DNA from 4 places in the Micromonospora sp. CMU55-4 genome. Region 2 is predicted to be linked to each of the others. Evidence: riboswitches for the same ligand, from Rfam matches in the RefSeq annotation. Region 2 holds a riboswitch; each other region holds the start of a gene.
The links. A riboswitch is a leader RNA that binds a small molecule or an ion and turns the genes downstream of it on or off. The one in region 2 is predicted to bind cyclic di-AMP.

Region 1 (3,230 bases), on a different contig from region 2:
GTACCGTCGAAGTGGCGGGCAGGCCGGCCCCGGCGGACCCGCAGTGACGGACGGAGGGCGGCCCGATGATGTGGCAGAGCCCGATGATGGGCTGGATGTGGATCTGGTCCCTGGCGGTGCTGGCGGTGCTGGCAGGGCTCCTCTGGCTGGCCGTGCGGTGGACCGGCCCGCAGCGGTCCGGGCCGACGGCGGCCCGGCGCATCCTCGACGAGCGGTACGCCCGCGGCGAGATCGACGAGGACGAGTACCGGCGACGCCGGGCCGGACTGGCCTGACCCGCGCGGGGCGCGCGTCACCGGTCACGGTGTCCGGGAGCACCCAGCCGGGCTGCCTACCATGTCGGGGCGACGACCCGGACGTGGTCGACACGTCCGCGCCGGCCCGGTGACCAGACCGGTCCGGCGGACCAGGCGTCGCCGCGACCGTTGGGAGAGACGCCTTGGGTGCCGACCACACCCGCCCCGCACCGCCCACGCCACCGGGCGTACGGCGGCTGCTCGTCGCCGTGGTGGTGCCGCTGTTCGCGCTCACCGTGATCGCCGCGCTGGTGCTCTGGCCCCGGCAGGACCGGGAGCCGGTCGGCGGCGCGGACGTCCCCCGCTACCACGGCACCGTGACCCGGGTGGTCACCGAACCCTGCCCGCCGACGCCGGAGGCCCCGGAGGGCGCGGGCGGCCCCTGCGGCACCGCGACCGTCGCCGCCGAGCAGGGCCCGGACGCGGGACGGCAGGTCGAGACGCCGCTCCCGGCCGGACCGGGCGCGCCCCGGGTCGAGGTCGGCGACAAGATCGTCCTGGTCGAGCTGATCGACCCGGCCGACCCTTCGATGAAGTCCTACAACATCGCCGAGCACCAGCGCGGCACACCGCTGATCTGGCTGCTGGTGCTCTTCGCCGCCGCGATCGTGGCGTTCGGCCGCTGGCGCGGGCTCGCCGCGCTCGGCGGCCTGGCGGCCAGCTTCGCCATCCTGCTCGGCTTCGTGCTGCCCGGCATCGGTGGCGGCCAGCCGCCGCTGCTGGTGGCGATCGTGGGCGCCGCGTTGATCATGTTCGTGGTGCTCTACCTGACGCACGGGATCACCGCGCAGACGTCGGTGGCGGTGCTCGGCACGCTCGGCAGCCTCGTGATCACCGGCGTGCTCGGCCTGCTCGCCACGTCCGCCACCCACCTGACCGGCTTCGGCAGCGAGGACGCCACCACCCTGTCCATGTTCCAGGGCGACGTGGACCTGCACGGACTGCTGCTGGCGGGCATCATCATCGGCTCGCTGGGCGTGCTGGACGACGTCACCGTCACCCAGGCGGCCACCGTCACCGAACTCGCGCACGCCAACCCGGGGCTGTCCCGGCGGCAGCTCTACCGGGCGGCGACCCGCGTCGGCCGGGCCCACATCGCGTCCACCGTCAACACCATCGTGCTGGCGTACGCGGGCGCGTCGCTGCCGCTGCTGCTCCTGCTGGTCGCCGACTCCCGCCCGGTGAGCCAGATCCTCACCAGCGAGTTCCTCGCCCAGGAGATCGTCCGCAGCGCGGTGGCCACGCTCGGCCTGATCGCCGCCGTACCGCTGACGACCGCACTGGCCGCGATCGTGACCACCGCCGGACGGCGCGCGCCCGGTCCGGAGCCGGCGTCGCCCGTACCCCCGCCGCCCCGTCCGCCGGCCGGACGCGACGACGCGCTGGAGGCGCTCGGCGGCGGAAAGAGTACGGAGGCGACATGGTGACACTCCGCACGGTGACCATCGATTTCAAACGCGACGCTGGTCACGGTGCGCCACGGCGAAATCTCGCTATTGGTCGGCTTCCGGACGTAGATCCGCAGGAGTGCTGTCGGGTAACCTCGCTGCCGGTCACCGCCGAAGGCGCGCACCGGCGCCAGCGGTGCCGCCGCCCAATCGCCTGCGGGCGAGCCGGGGAACCAGGTACATGGGGTGAATCCGCGCGAGCGGTAGGGGCCACTTCCGTCCCGAACCCGTCAGCTAACCCGGTCGGCGGCCGACGGAAGGGAACACTGTGACGCCACCCCTGCGCCGCTGGCTGACACCCCTGGTGGCCGTGCTGGCCTCGCTGGCAGTGCTGGCCGGGCCGAACTCGGCGACGGCGGCCCCCGCCGCGGCGGCCCCGAAGCCGTCCGGGCACGAGGAGGACGGCGAACCACCGCTCATCACCGAGGCGATCGACAGCGCCAACCGGAACTTCCTCCAGGCGAAGGCGAAGCTGGCCAAGTCGCAGGACCGCCAGCGGCGGCTGGCCGCCGAGGTACAGGCGGCACAGGCCGAACTCGAGGCGCTCAGCCCGCAGGTCAACCAGCTCGCCGCCCAGTCCTACCGGACCGGCCGGATGGGCGCGATGGCGATGCTGCTGGAGAGCAACTCGCCCGACTCGTTCGTCCGCCGCGTCAACGCCCTGGACGAGCTGAACCTCCTCAACGCGCAGCGCCTGGCCGCCATCAACGCGGTCAAGAACCGCGCCGAGACGGCCAAGATCGCGCTCGACGCCGAGGTGCGCGAGCAGGAGAAGCAGAAGAACGCGATGGAGCGCGAGAAGGTGCAGGCCGAACGCGCCCTCAAGCTCGTCGGCGGCCTCGGCTTCACCGGCGGCCTGGTCGACGCCACCTCACCGGTCGCCAAGATCGGCCCCGGCCGCACCGCCGACGGCGGCTGGAAGGCCGAGTCGTGCAGCGAGAACGACCCGACCACCTCGGGCTGCATCACGCCGCGGACGCTGCACGCCTACAAGGAGGTCCGGCGCGCCGGCTACACGCGCTTCGTGGGCTGTTACCGGCCGGGCGGGCCGTGGGAGCACCCCAAGGGCAAGGCGTGCGACTGGTCGCTGCAGAACAGCGGCTTCTCACCCTGGCACAACAACGACACCCGCAAGTACGGCAACGACGTGGCCGCCTTCCTCATCCGCAACGCCGACCGGCTGGGCATCTACTACGTGATCTGGAACCGGCAGATCTGGTTCCCGGCCACCGGCTGGAGGTCGTACAGCGGGCCGTCGAACCACACCGACCACGTCCACATGTCGATGCTCTGACCTGGACGCAGCAAGAAGGGGCCGCCCCCGTGGGCGGCCCCTTCGTCGTCCGGCGCTCCGGTCAGCCGGCCAGCGCCGCGTCCGCGTCCGCCGGCGACGAGGGAGCGGGCAGTGACGCCGGGACCTGCGCCACTGTCCGCACCTCGCCGCCGGAGAGCCGGTACGACATCCCCGCCACCGTGCACCGGCCCG
Region 2 (3,230 bases):
GTCGTGCCGGGCGGTGCCGCGTCGCGCGTGGCCGCCGCCGCGTGCCGGGGCGGCGCCGCGTCGTGCCGGGCCGTGTGCGGTCGGGTCAGGCCGGACGCCCGGCCTGGGACGCCGTGCCGCGGTCGCGGTGGATCCGCGCGGCCGCCTCGTGCATCGCGCGACCGAACAGCTCGGCCTGGTCACCCATGCTGCCGAGCCGGGCGGCGAGCGCGTCGGCGTCGGCCCGCGCCGACGCGCTGACCCGGGCGTCCAGCTCGGACAGCGCGGCGTTGGCGGCGGCGGTGACATGTCCGCAGAGGACGTCGAGGGGCTCGCCGGCCAAGTCCGGGTCGATCGTCACGGAATCCAGCCGGCCACCCTGAACGGCGACCGCGCGGACCCGGCCGTCGGCTGCGGTGCCCTCGGCGCGCAGCAGGTCGCCCGGCTCGCCGTCGGCGTGCTCCGAGGCCCGGGAGCGCATCGCGGTGAGCGCCTGCTGCGTGCGGGTCAGCAGTTCGTCGATGCTCGCGGCCGCCGAGAACGGATCGTTGGTCATTTCCGCGCTTTCTTCACGTCTGAGCCGATCATCGTGACCCTAGCAACCGGCTCCGACGAATCGCGGTCAGCGGCCGTCACGGGTGGCGTCCGGCGCCGCGAGCAGGCCGGACACCGGCGGCGCGGCGTGTCGCGGGCGGCCGGACGCCCGGCCGGGTCGAACCGGCCGGGCGTCCGGACCAGATCAGCGCAGACGCAGCCGCTGACCGGGGAAGATCAGGCCGGGGTCGTCGCCGACCACTGCCCGGTTGCGCTCGTGCAGGGCGCGCCAGCCACCGTCGACGCGCTGCGCCACGGCGATCTCCGACAGCGTGTCCCGGCGCCGGACCACGTACGTCCCGGCCGACGGCTGCGGCGCTGACGTCGTCGCGGCCCGCTCCGGCGCGGCCTTGCGCGTGGCGGCCCGCTTCGGGGCGGACTTCTTCGAGGTGGCCTTCTTCGGGGCCGCCCGCTCGGACCGGGTCGCCGCGGCGTTCGCCGAGCCGCCCTTCTTGCCGCAGACCGGCCACGCGCCGATGCCCTGGCCGCGCAACACCTTCTCCGCGACGGCGATCTGCTCGGACCGGCTGGCCAGGTCGGCGCGGGCGGCGTACTTCTGGCCGCCGTAGCCGTTCCAGGTGGCGCGGGAGAACTGGAGCCCGCCGTAGTAGCCGTTGCCGGTGTTGATCTTCCAGTTGCCGCCGGACTCGCAGCGCGCGACCGCGTCCCAGTTGACGCCCGCGCTGGCCGGTGTGGCCGGGCCGAACAGGCTCGCGGCGCCGACGGCGGCGCCGGCCAGGACCGCTCCGAGAGCGGTACGGCGGCTTCGGGCCGAGTATGCAGTTGCCATGTGGATTCCTCCACGCCGACGAGGTGAGCTGTCGGGTTCGGGCCGAGGAGCCCGGCCGCCGGTGGCGGCTTCACCCCGAGGTGACGATGCACCGTGGAACGTGTGGTTCCCCCGCTCCCGCACGAGGTTCGGTTACCGGGGCCGGCGGCGGGATTTGGCGTTTCCGGCCCGCGGTGCCCGCGAATGCGAACGAAACCGACGCTAAGGACGGTTTGCGACGATCGTCCACTTCTTGTGATGGTGTTCACCCGGCCGGGCTACCACCTGTGGAGCTACCGTGGCAGGGCCGAGCAAGATCACGGGAGGGGCGGGACGGATGACCGATCACGGACACGAGCTCACCTTCGGCGGCTTCATCACGCCCGCCGCCGGGCAGCCCGACCAGGTGGTGGCGCTGGCCACGCTCTGCGAACAGGTCGGGCTGGACCTGGTCACGTTCCAGGACCACCCGTACCAGCCGGGGTTCCTGGACACCTGGACGCTGATGTCCTACGTGGCCGCCGTCACCGAGCGCATCCGCCTGGCCGGCAACGTGCTCAACCTGCCGCTGCGCCAGCCGGTGGTGCTGGCCCGCAGCGTGGCCAGCCTGGACCTGCTCACCGGCGGCCGGGTCGAGATGGGACTCGGCGCGGGTGCGTTCTGGGACGCGATCGAGGCGACGGGCGGGCGGCGCCTGTCCCCCGGCGCGGCGGTCGAGGCCCTGGACGAGGCGATCCGGGTGATCCGCGAGGTCTGGGACACCGACCGCCGCGGCATGATCCGCGTCGACGGCGAGCACTACCGGGTGGTCGGCGCCAAGCGCGGTCCGGCGCCCGCGCATCGGGTGGGCATCTGGGTCGGCGCGTACAAGCCGCGCATGCTGCGCCTGGTCGGCCGCGCCGCGGACGGCTGGCTGCCCTCCCTGTCCTACCTGCCCAAGGGCCCCGACGAGCTGCCCGCCCTGAACGCGCTCGTGGACGAGGGCGCGCAGGCCGCCGGGCGCGACCCGGCCGAGATCCGCCGCATGCTCAACGTGACCGGCACGTTCGCGCGCTCGTCGGCCGGCTTCCTGGCCGGGCCGCCGGAGCAGTGGGTGGAGGAGCTGGCCGGGCTCACGCTGGAGCACGGCATCACCACGTTCATCCTCGGCAGCGACGAGCCGCGCGCGATCCAGATCTTCGCCCAGGAGGTCGCGCCGGCGGTCCGCGAACTCGTCGCCGCCGAGCGCACCGCACCCGGCAGCGGGGCCCGCGCGGTCGCCGACGACACGGCCGCCACCGGCGGCGCGGCCACGCTGGCGGTCACCCCCACCCCGGACCCGGGGGTACGTCTGAGCGCGCGCCGCCCCTGGGACGAGTCGACCCGGCCGACCGCCCCGCCGCCTCCGGCCGGCCAGGTCTACCCACCCCGGGGGCAGGCCGCCGGGCAGCACCTGGTGGACGTGCACGACCACCTGCGCCAGGAGCTGGCCCAGGTGCGCGACCTGCTGGAACAGGTCAAGCGGGGCGCCGTCTCGCCGGGCCGGGCGCGGGCGGCGCTCAACGAGATGACCATGCGGCAGAACAACTGGACGCTCGGGGCGTACTGCGCGGCCTACTGCACCATGGTCACCCAGCACCACGGGCTGGAGGACGCCTCGATCTTCCCGCACCTGCGCCGCTCCGAGGCCGGGCTGGCGGCCGTGCTCGACCGCCTCGAGGAGGAACACGTGGTGATCCACGGGGTGGTGGAGGGCGTCGACCGGGCGCTCGTGGAACTGGTCCACCGGCCCGGCGACTTCACGCAGCTCCAGGAGGCGGTGGACCTGCTCACCGACACGCTGCTGTCGCACCTGTCGTACGAGGAGCACCAGATCGTCGAGCCGCTGGCCCGGCACGGCTTCTTCCCC
Region 3 (3,230 bases), on a different contig from region 2:
TCGAGTACGCCGGGCGGCGTCGCCCGGACTGACACGCGCACACGCCGGCCGGTCGGTCCGCGACACGCCGTGCGGCGGTGCGTCAGTGGGGGTTCGGCGGTAATTTGTACCCGTGCTTCCGATCGCGCTCACCTGCCCCGTGTGGTGGGTGGCGCGCTGGACCGCCCGGATGCTCGCCAGTCTCGCCGTGGTCGTCGCCTGTTCGTTCGGCGCGGCCACGCTGCCGGCCGCCGCCGCCGCGCCAGCCGGCCCGGCGTACGTGAGCACGCCGGCCGCCCCGCGACCGGAATCCGACCGCGCCGCCGAGCGGCAGGCCCGTCCCGACGGCGCACCCGCGCCCGCCGCACGGGCCACCGACACGCTCCCGAACGACCCGCAGCCGGTCCCGGCCGGCCGGATCACCGCGCCGGTCGGCCTGCGGGCCCCGCCCGCCCGCTGATCCGCCCACGGGCCGCGCCCGTCACCGCACCCACCGAACGTCATCCCGCACCCGCCCCTCGCCGGCCCGGCGCCCTCGCGCCGCGCCCCGACCGGCCGTGCGGAGTCTCCCGCCAGGTTCTTCCCGTGAGGTGCCGACCATGTCGCAGACCGCTCTCTACCACTTCCTCACCGCGGTCCCCGAGGCCGCCGCCATCTGGTCCTTCCTGATGCTGCTCACGTTCGGCCTGCTCGCCGCGCTGGTGGCCCGGCCCGAGCGCGACGACGTCGCCGAGGCTGCCGCCGATCCGGTGGACCAGGACGCCGCGCGCCGCGACGACCTCGTCCGGTACGCCGAGGAGGTGGCGGTGGCCGCCGCCGGGGCCGCCCAGACGGCCCGTCGCCGCCGGGAACGGTGGCTGGCCGCGCAGGACGAGGCGGAACGCGCCTGGACCGCGTACGACGAGGCGGACAGCGCCGCCCGCCGGCTGGCCGGGGCCGCCCCGCTGGCCGCCCCGCGCACCCCGCGCACCCCGGCGGAGTACGCGGCCCGGGAGCGCTGGCTGCACCACGCCGCCATGACGGCGCACTGGCGCGGCGACCTGTCCGCCCGGCAACTCGCCGACGTGCTGGCGCGCCGCAACGGGTGGGACCCGCGCCGGCACCCGGCCGAGCAGGAGATCGTGCTGGCCCGGGCCGTACGGGACCGGCGCCGGGCCGGCTGGGAGAGCGCCGCCGAGCGGGAGCGGCAGGCGTGGCGGGACGCCGAACTGGCCGCCGAGGCCGCCCGTACGCTCGCCGCCGAGGCGTACGCGGCCACCCTGGCGGTGCGGCCCGCCCCGGTGTCCCGCGGCGTGGCGACGATCCCCCTGCCGGTCGGCGCGTCCGTCCGCAACGCCCGCTGGCGTCCGGCCCGGGTCGGCTGAGGCGACCGAATTGTTACCCGGAATGTGGTGAGCCGGCTCACCCCCGGCGCCGAAACGGGCGTGGAGCGCAGAACAGGCCAATGAGCCGCGCCATTGCCGGTCAGGCGCTCGCCGTCTGTCCCCTTTTCGCCTCCCGGGCGCCGTCACCACCGCTTGTCCCATTGAGTGAAGTGAGTAACCGGCTGTTCCGAAATCCGTTACCGGGGATCATGTTTACGCAGGTGGGAGCGCTTGGCAGGGGCAGTACCCGCCGGTAGTGTCGGCGCGTCCGGTGCGGTAACCGATCGCAGAAGGCGACGCCGCGCCGACCCGCCTAATCGTGTCATCACGAACCGGGGAACCATGAGCACCATCGGGGTGAATCCGCGGCCACTGCCGCGGTAGGGCGTACTTCCCGCCCGAATCCGTCAGCTAACCCGGTCGGCGGCCACGGAAGGAGTCCCATCCTCGTGCCCACCCCTCGATCGTCCCCCCGCCTCCACGGCTCCGCGGTACCCGCGCTCGCCTGACGCGACCGGCAAACCGCCCCTGGGCGCCCGGCATCGCGGGCGTACCCGTTCCCCGGCCCATCCGGCCTGCCAGCACGTGTGAACCCCTCCACGTGCCGGGCCGGCGTGTGCCGATCACGCCCCCCGTGGAGGATTTCGTGAAGCACCACCTGAAGCGTCAGCTGCGGCGGATCGCCACCGAACGCCCGTACCAGATCATCGCCGGATCGGCCGCGGCGCTCGTGCTGGCCGCCGGCGCCGGCACCGCCCTCGCCGCGGGTGAGGACGCCCCGGTCCGGCAGGAGAACACCGCCTCGGTCGCCGAACTCGGCGCACGGCTCGGCGAGCCCGCCAGCCGCGGCGAGGCGCGCATCGTCGTCCCGCCGGCGTCGCCGAGCGCCGAGCCCAGCAAGTCGCCCAGCGCCTCCCCGTCGGCGAAGAAGGCCGCGGCGGACCCGGACGTCACCAAGGCCGCGCCGAAGCCGCCGTCGAGCAAGACGCTGGACTACGACTACCAGGCGCAGATCAACTACTACTACTGCGGCCCGGCCGCCGTGCGCAACGCGCTCAGCGCCACCGGCATCGAGCGCAGCCAGGACGCACTCGCCGGCCCGCTCGGCACCACCGAGATGGGCACCAACTCGGCCGAGGACACCACGCGCGTGCTCAACCAGCAGGTCAAGGGCAACCCGTACCGGACCCGGATGATTCCCGGCTCGGCCAGCCCGGCCCAGATGGACCGGCTCCAGGCCGACGTGGTCGAGGCGATCAGCAACGGCCGGGGGGTCGTCGCGAACGTCGCCGGCACCGCCACCGACACCAACGGCGGCTGGCACTCGTTCCCCGGCGGCCACTACGTCGCGGTGATCGGCTACAAGGACGACGGCCGGACCGTCCGGATCGCCGACTCGGCCGACCCGTCGCTGCCGTCGTACTGGCTCACCACGATCGACCTGGCGCACTGGATCGCCAGCCGCGGCTACTCCGCCTGACCGCCCCGCACCCTGCGAAGGCCGGCACCCCGTCCCGGGGCGCCGGCCTTCCCCGTCCCCGCCCGCCCCTCGCCCGCCGCCCTCTCGGCGCGCCGATCTTGGACTTGTGGCGCCTGGTATGCCCGGCTCACCCCGCTATGGGAGGCACCACAACTCCAAGATCGGCGGCGAGGGCGAGGGCGGGCGGTTTGGGCGGGGCGGGTTCGGTCTCGCGTGTCCGGGGCGGGCGGTGGCAGACTGCGCCAATGGGCGATGCGACGGGGAACCGGCACCTGATTCTCCTGCACGGCATGGGCGCCACCGGCGAGGTGTGGCTGCCCTGGGCGCCGCTGCTGGAGCGCCGCTGGCCCGGGCGCTGGCTCGCCCCCGACCTGGCCGGCCACGGCTGGTCGCCGCCGCTCGACGGC
Region 4 (3,230 bases), on a different contig from region 2:
TATGGGATGGTGTCCGGGTAGGCGGACTGCTCCGGGTAGGCGCGGCCGTACACCGGGATGGTGGCCTTGCCGGGCCGCGGGGTCACCACGAAGCCGGTGGCCCACTTGGCGGTGGGCGCGGAGGCCGGGTTGTGGAACCACGCCTTCTGGCCGAGGTACCAGATCGCGGTCCAGTCGCCCTGCCGGCCGGCGAGCGCGTACGTCTGGCCGGCCGAGGCGCGGGCGCCGTGGTCGGAGATGTACATGGTGTCCGGCGTGCCGTCCGGGCGCAGCCCGAGGTCGTTGACGAGCGGGGCGTCCGGGCTCGGCGCGGTCCGCAGGATCACCGCGGAGGAGCCGCGCGAGGGGCACGGCTGCGCCGGCGGGGTGGGCGTCGGGACGCCCGGCGGCTGCTGGTTGCAACCGGTGAACGCGGGCCGGTTGGTGGCGAAGTCCGGGTCGATGGTGACCAGGCCGGTCTTCGCCGTGCCGGTGCCGCGGAACGGCGCCTTCATCAGGTCGAAGTAGTGCGACCAGTCCCAGTAGGGCCCCGGGTCCCAGTGCATGCCGCCCACGTTGGCGGCGGTGATGCCGGGCACGTTGTCGTGGCCGATGATGTGCTGCCGGTCCATCGGGATGCCGAACTTCAGCGCCAGGTGGCGGACCAGCTTGGCGGAGGTGCGGTACATCGCCTCGGTGTACCAGGTGCCCTGGCCGGCGAAGCCCTCGTGCTCCAGGCCGATGGACTTGGCGTTGACGTACCAGTTGCCGGCGTGCCAGCCCACGTCCTTGGTCTTGATGTGCTGGGCGATGTAGCCGTCCACCGAGCGCAGCGTGTAGTGCCAGCCCAGGTAGTCGGCCCGCTTCACCAGGTCGACGCTCGGGCCGAAGTAGCCCTCGGTGTCGTGGATGACGATGTACTCGATCTTCTGCTGCTTCGGCCGGTCAGCCAGGTCGTGGTTGCCGTAGTCGCCCGGGTCGTCGCTGAGCTGCTCGTAGGGCGCGGGAATCCACTCGCAGGCCAGCCGGACCGGGCACTCCAGCCCGTCCGGCCGCTGCGCGGTGCGCAGGCCGAGGCGGGCCAGCCGGGAGCGGTCCGGCTTCGCGGCGGTGGCGGCGAGCGTGACCCGCTGGCCGTCGTCGGTGGTCCGGGTGGCGCCCTGGCCGAGCTGGTCGTAGACCTCGTCGGCGAAGGCCGCCGCCGCGTCGGCGGTGTCCGCGCCGGAGTAGCGGGCCACCGCGGCGTACCAGGCCGCCGGGTCGGTGCCGGCGCCGACCGGCCCGCCCAGAGCCTTCTGGTACGACGACAGCAGCGCCGCGCCGCCGCGGATGTTCGCGGCCGGGTCGGTGCGCAGCGTCCCCGCGTCCAGCCCGGTGAGCGCGGCGGCCGCGTCGAGCGTCTGGAGCGAGGCGCTCGGCAGCGGCGTCTCCCGCGTCGGCGCGGCGGCGGTGGCCGGGTCGAGCTTCAGCGGCCGGGAGTCGTCGCCGCGCGGGTCCTCGTCCTCGTCGACGTGGGCGCTGCCCGGCGTGGCGAGGATGTGCGCGGCGTCGGTCAGGTGCATCGGGCCGTAGCCGCCGCTGGTGCTGGGCTGACCCGGGTGGGTGTCCCAGCGGGACTCCAGATAGGAGACACCGAGCAGCACGTTCTGGGGCACGCCGTACTCGGCCGCGGCGGCGGCGTATTGTTGTTGCCGGTCGCTCGCGGGCGCGGACGTGTCCGGCGCGGCGGTAACCGGGCCGGTGGTCGCCAGCGCGGTGGCCGTGGCCACGGCGGCGGCGAGCAGTATCCGTCTGCCCGACGGCGGGGCGGAGAGATGCATCGAACCTCCTGGACAGGGATGGGGGTCACTGCGTTTCCACCCTCACTCCGCACACCCGCGACGGTCAATACCTTTCCAGTAAGTAATCAGTCGTGAAAGAAAATTTCACCTCCGTGCGCGGTGTGGCGCTGGATCGCGTACGGAGTGTCACGGCGCTGGAAGTTGCGGATCGATAACGGTGGTCCCTACTCTGGTGAATCGTCGGCCGCACGTCTCACCGTCCAACCCGGTCGGTGACGGTCCGACACCGCCGAGTCGCCTCCGGGCGAGCCGGGGAACCAGGTACCTGGGGTGAATCCGCAGCACTGCTGCGGTAGGGCGGCTCCCTTCCCGCCCGAATCCGTCAGCTAACCCGGTAGGCGGTACGGAAGAAGGAGTACGGACGCCCGGTGGCACTCCATGCCCCGCGGCCGTCGTCGAACCGGTCGGTCGACCGGTCCAGCGCCGCGCCGCGTTCCCGCTGGTCCCGCTTCACCACCGCCCTCGCCGCACTGGTCGGCACCGCCGTCGTACTGACCGGCGGCGCCACTGCGGCACACGCCGAACCCTCGGTCGCCGAGATCGAGGCCCAGATCGACCGCGACTGGAACAAGCTCGAACCGGTCATCGAGCAGGTCAACGACGTACGCGAGCAGCTCGCCGCGCGGCGCAGGCAGGCCGACGCGCTCGGCCGCCAGATCGCACCCCTCCAGGCGCGGGTGGACGCCGCGCTCGGTCAGGTGGGCGGCCTCGCCGCCGACGCCTACAAGGCCGACAACCTCTCCACGGTCAACGCGCTGCTCGGCAGCCGCTCACCCGGTGACCTGGTCGACGGCCTGGAGCTGCTCGACCGCTTCGCGCACCGCCAGCACGAGCAGGTGCGCTCGGTCGCCGCGCTGCGCGACGAGCTGGCGGCGAAGAAGAAGCCGCTGGACGAGATGATCGCCGGCCTGGCGCGCACCGAGGCCCAGCTCGCGGCGAAGAAGAAGCAGATCGACGCCGAGATCGCCAAGCTGGAGAAGCTGCGGCTCAAGGTGTACGGCAAGGGCGGCGGCGGCCCGCTGCGCCCGGCGCCCTGCCCGGCCGGCTTTCCCGGCGGCCCGGCCGGTGCGGCGGTGAAGTTCGCCTGCGCCCAGATCGGCAAGATCTACGTCTGGGGCGCCGCCGGCCCGGACCACTTCGACTGCTCGGGCCTCACCATGGCGGCCTGGGCCAAGGGCGGCGTCTCGCTGCCGCACAGCGCACGCCAGCAGCACGGCGTGACGAAGCGCATCAGCCGGGCCGAGCTGCGCGCCGGCGACCTCGTCTTCTACTACAGCGACCTGCACCACGTGGCGATGTACGTGGGCGACGGCTGGGTGGTGCACGCCTCCCAGTCCGGCAAGCCCATCACGATGAAGCGGGTCGACGACGGCGACATCAACAGCTACGGCCGCGTGTAAGGAAGGGCCC

Region 1: it holds a riboswitch for cyclic di-AMP, as region 2 does, so the genes downstream of both, HA073_RS04555 (hypothetical protein) here and HA073_RS27775 (transglycosylase family protein) in region 2, are expected to answer to the same signal.
Region 3: it holds a riboswitch for cyclic di-AMP, as region 2 does, so the genes downstream of both, HA073_RS12335 (C39 family peptidase) here and HA073_RS27775 (transglycosylase family protein) in region 2, are expected to answer to the same signal.
Region 4: it holds a riboswitch for cyclic di-AMP, as region 2 does, so the genes downstream of both, HA073_RS31150 (NlpC/P60 family protein) here and HA073_RS27775 (transglycosylase family protein) in region 2, are expected to answer to the same signal.

The regions. Positions count from the first base shown of each region.
Region 1 covers NZ_JAAOLH010000002.1:281,896-285,125, reverse strand. Annotated here, with positions in the region: gene HA073_RS04565 (SHOCT domain-containing protein) at 66-275, shown strand; gene HA073_RS04560 (YibE/F family protein) at 440-1,723, shown strand; cyclic di-AMP (ydaO/yuaA leader) riboswitch at 1,878-2,009, shown strand; gene HA073_RS04555 (hypothetical protein) at 2,013-3,038, shown strand; gene HA073_RS04550 (carbonic anhydrase) at 3,100-3,230, opposite strand, start outside.
Region 2 covers NZ_JAAOLH010000021.1:83,199-86,428, forward strand. Annotated here, with positions in the region: gene HA073_RS27770 (YbaB/EbfC family nucleoid-associated protein) at 86-535, opposite strand; gene HA073_RS27775 (transglycosylase family protein) at 719-1,363, opposite strand; cyclic di-AMP (ydaO/yuaA leader) riboswitch at 1,362-1,507, opposite strand; gene HA073_RS27780 (LLM class flavin-dependent oxidoreductase) at 1,680-3,230, shown strand, end outside.
Region 3 covers NZ_JAAOLH010000005.1:318,890-322,119, reverse strand. Annotated here, with positions in the region: gene HA073_RS12350 (acyltransferase) at 1-32, shown strand, start outside; gene HA073_RS12345 (hypothetical protein) at 113-439, shown strand; gene HA073_RS12340 (hypothetical protein) at 579-1,343, shown strand; cyclic di-AMP (ydaO/yuaA leader) riboswitch at 1,644-1,784, shown strand; gene HA073_RS12335 (C39 family peptidase) at 1,990-2,823, shown strand; gene HA073_RS12330 (alpha/beta fold hydrolase) at 3,069-3,230, shown strand, end outside.
Region 4 covers NZ_JAAOLH010000008.1:297,875-301,104, forward strand. Annotated here, with positions in the region: gene HA073_RS16945 (N-acetylmuramoyl-L-alanine amidase) at 1-1,799, opposite strand, end outside; cyclic di-AMP (ydaO/yuaA leader) riboswitch at 2,038-2,175, shown strand; gene HA073_RS31150 (NlpC/P60 family protein) at 2,189-3,220, shown strand.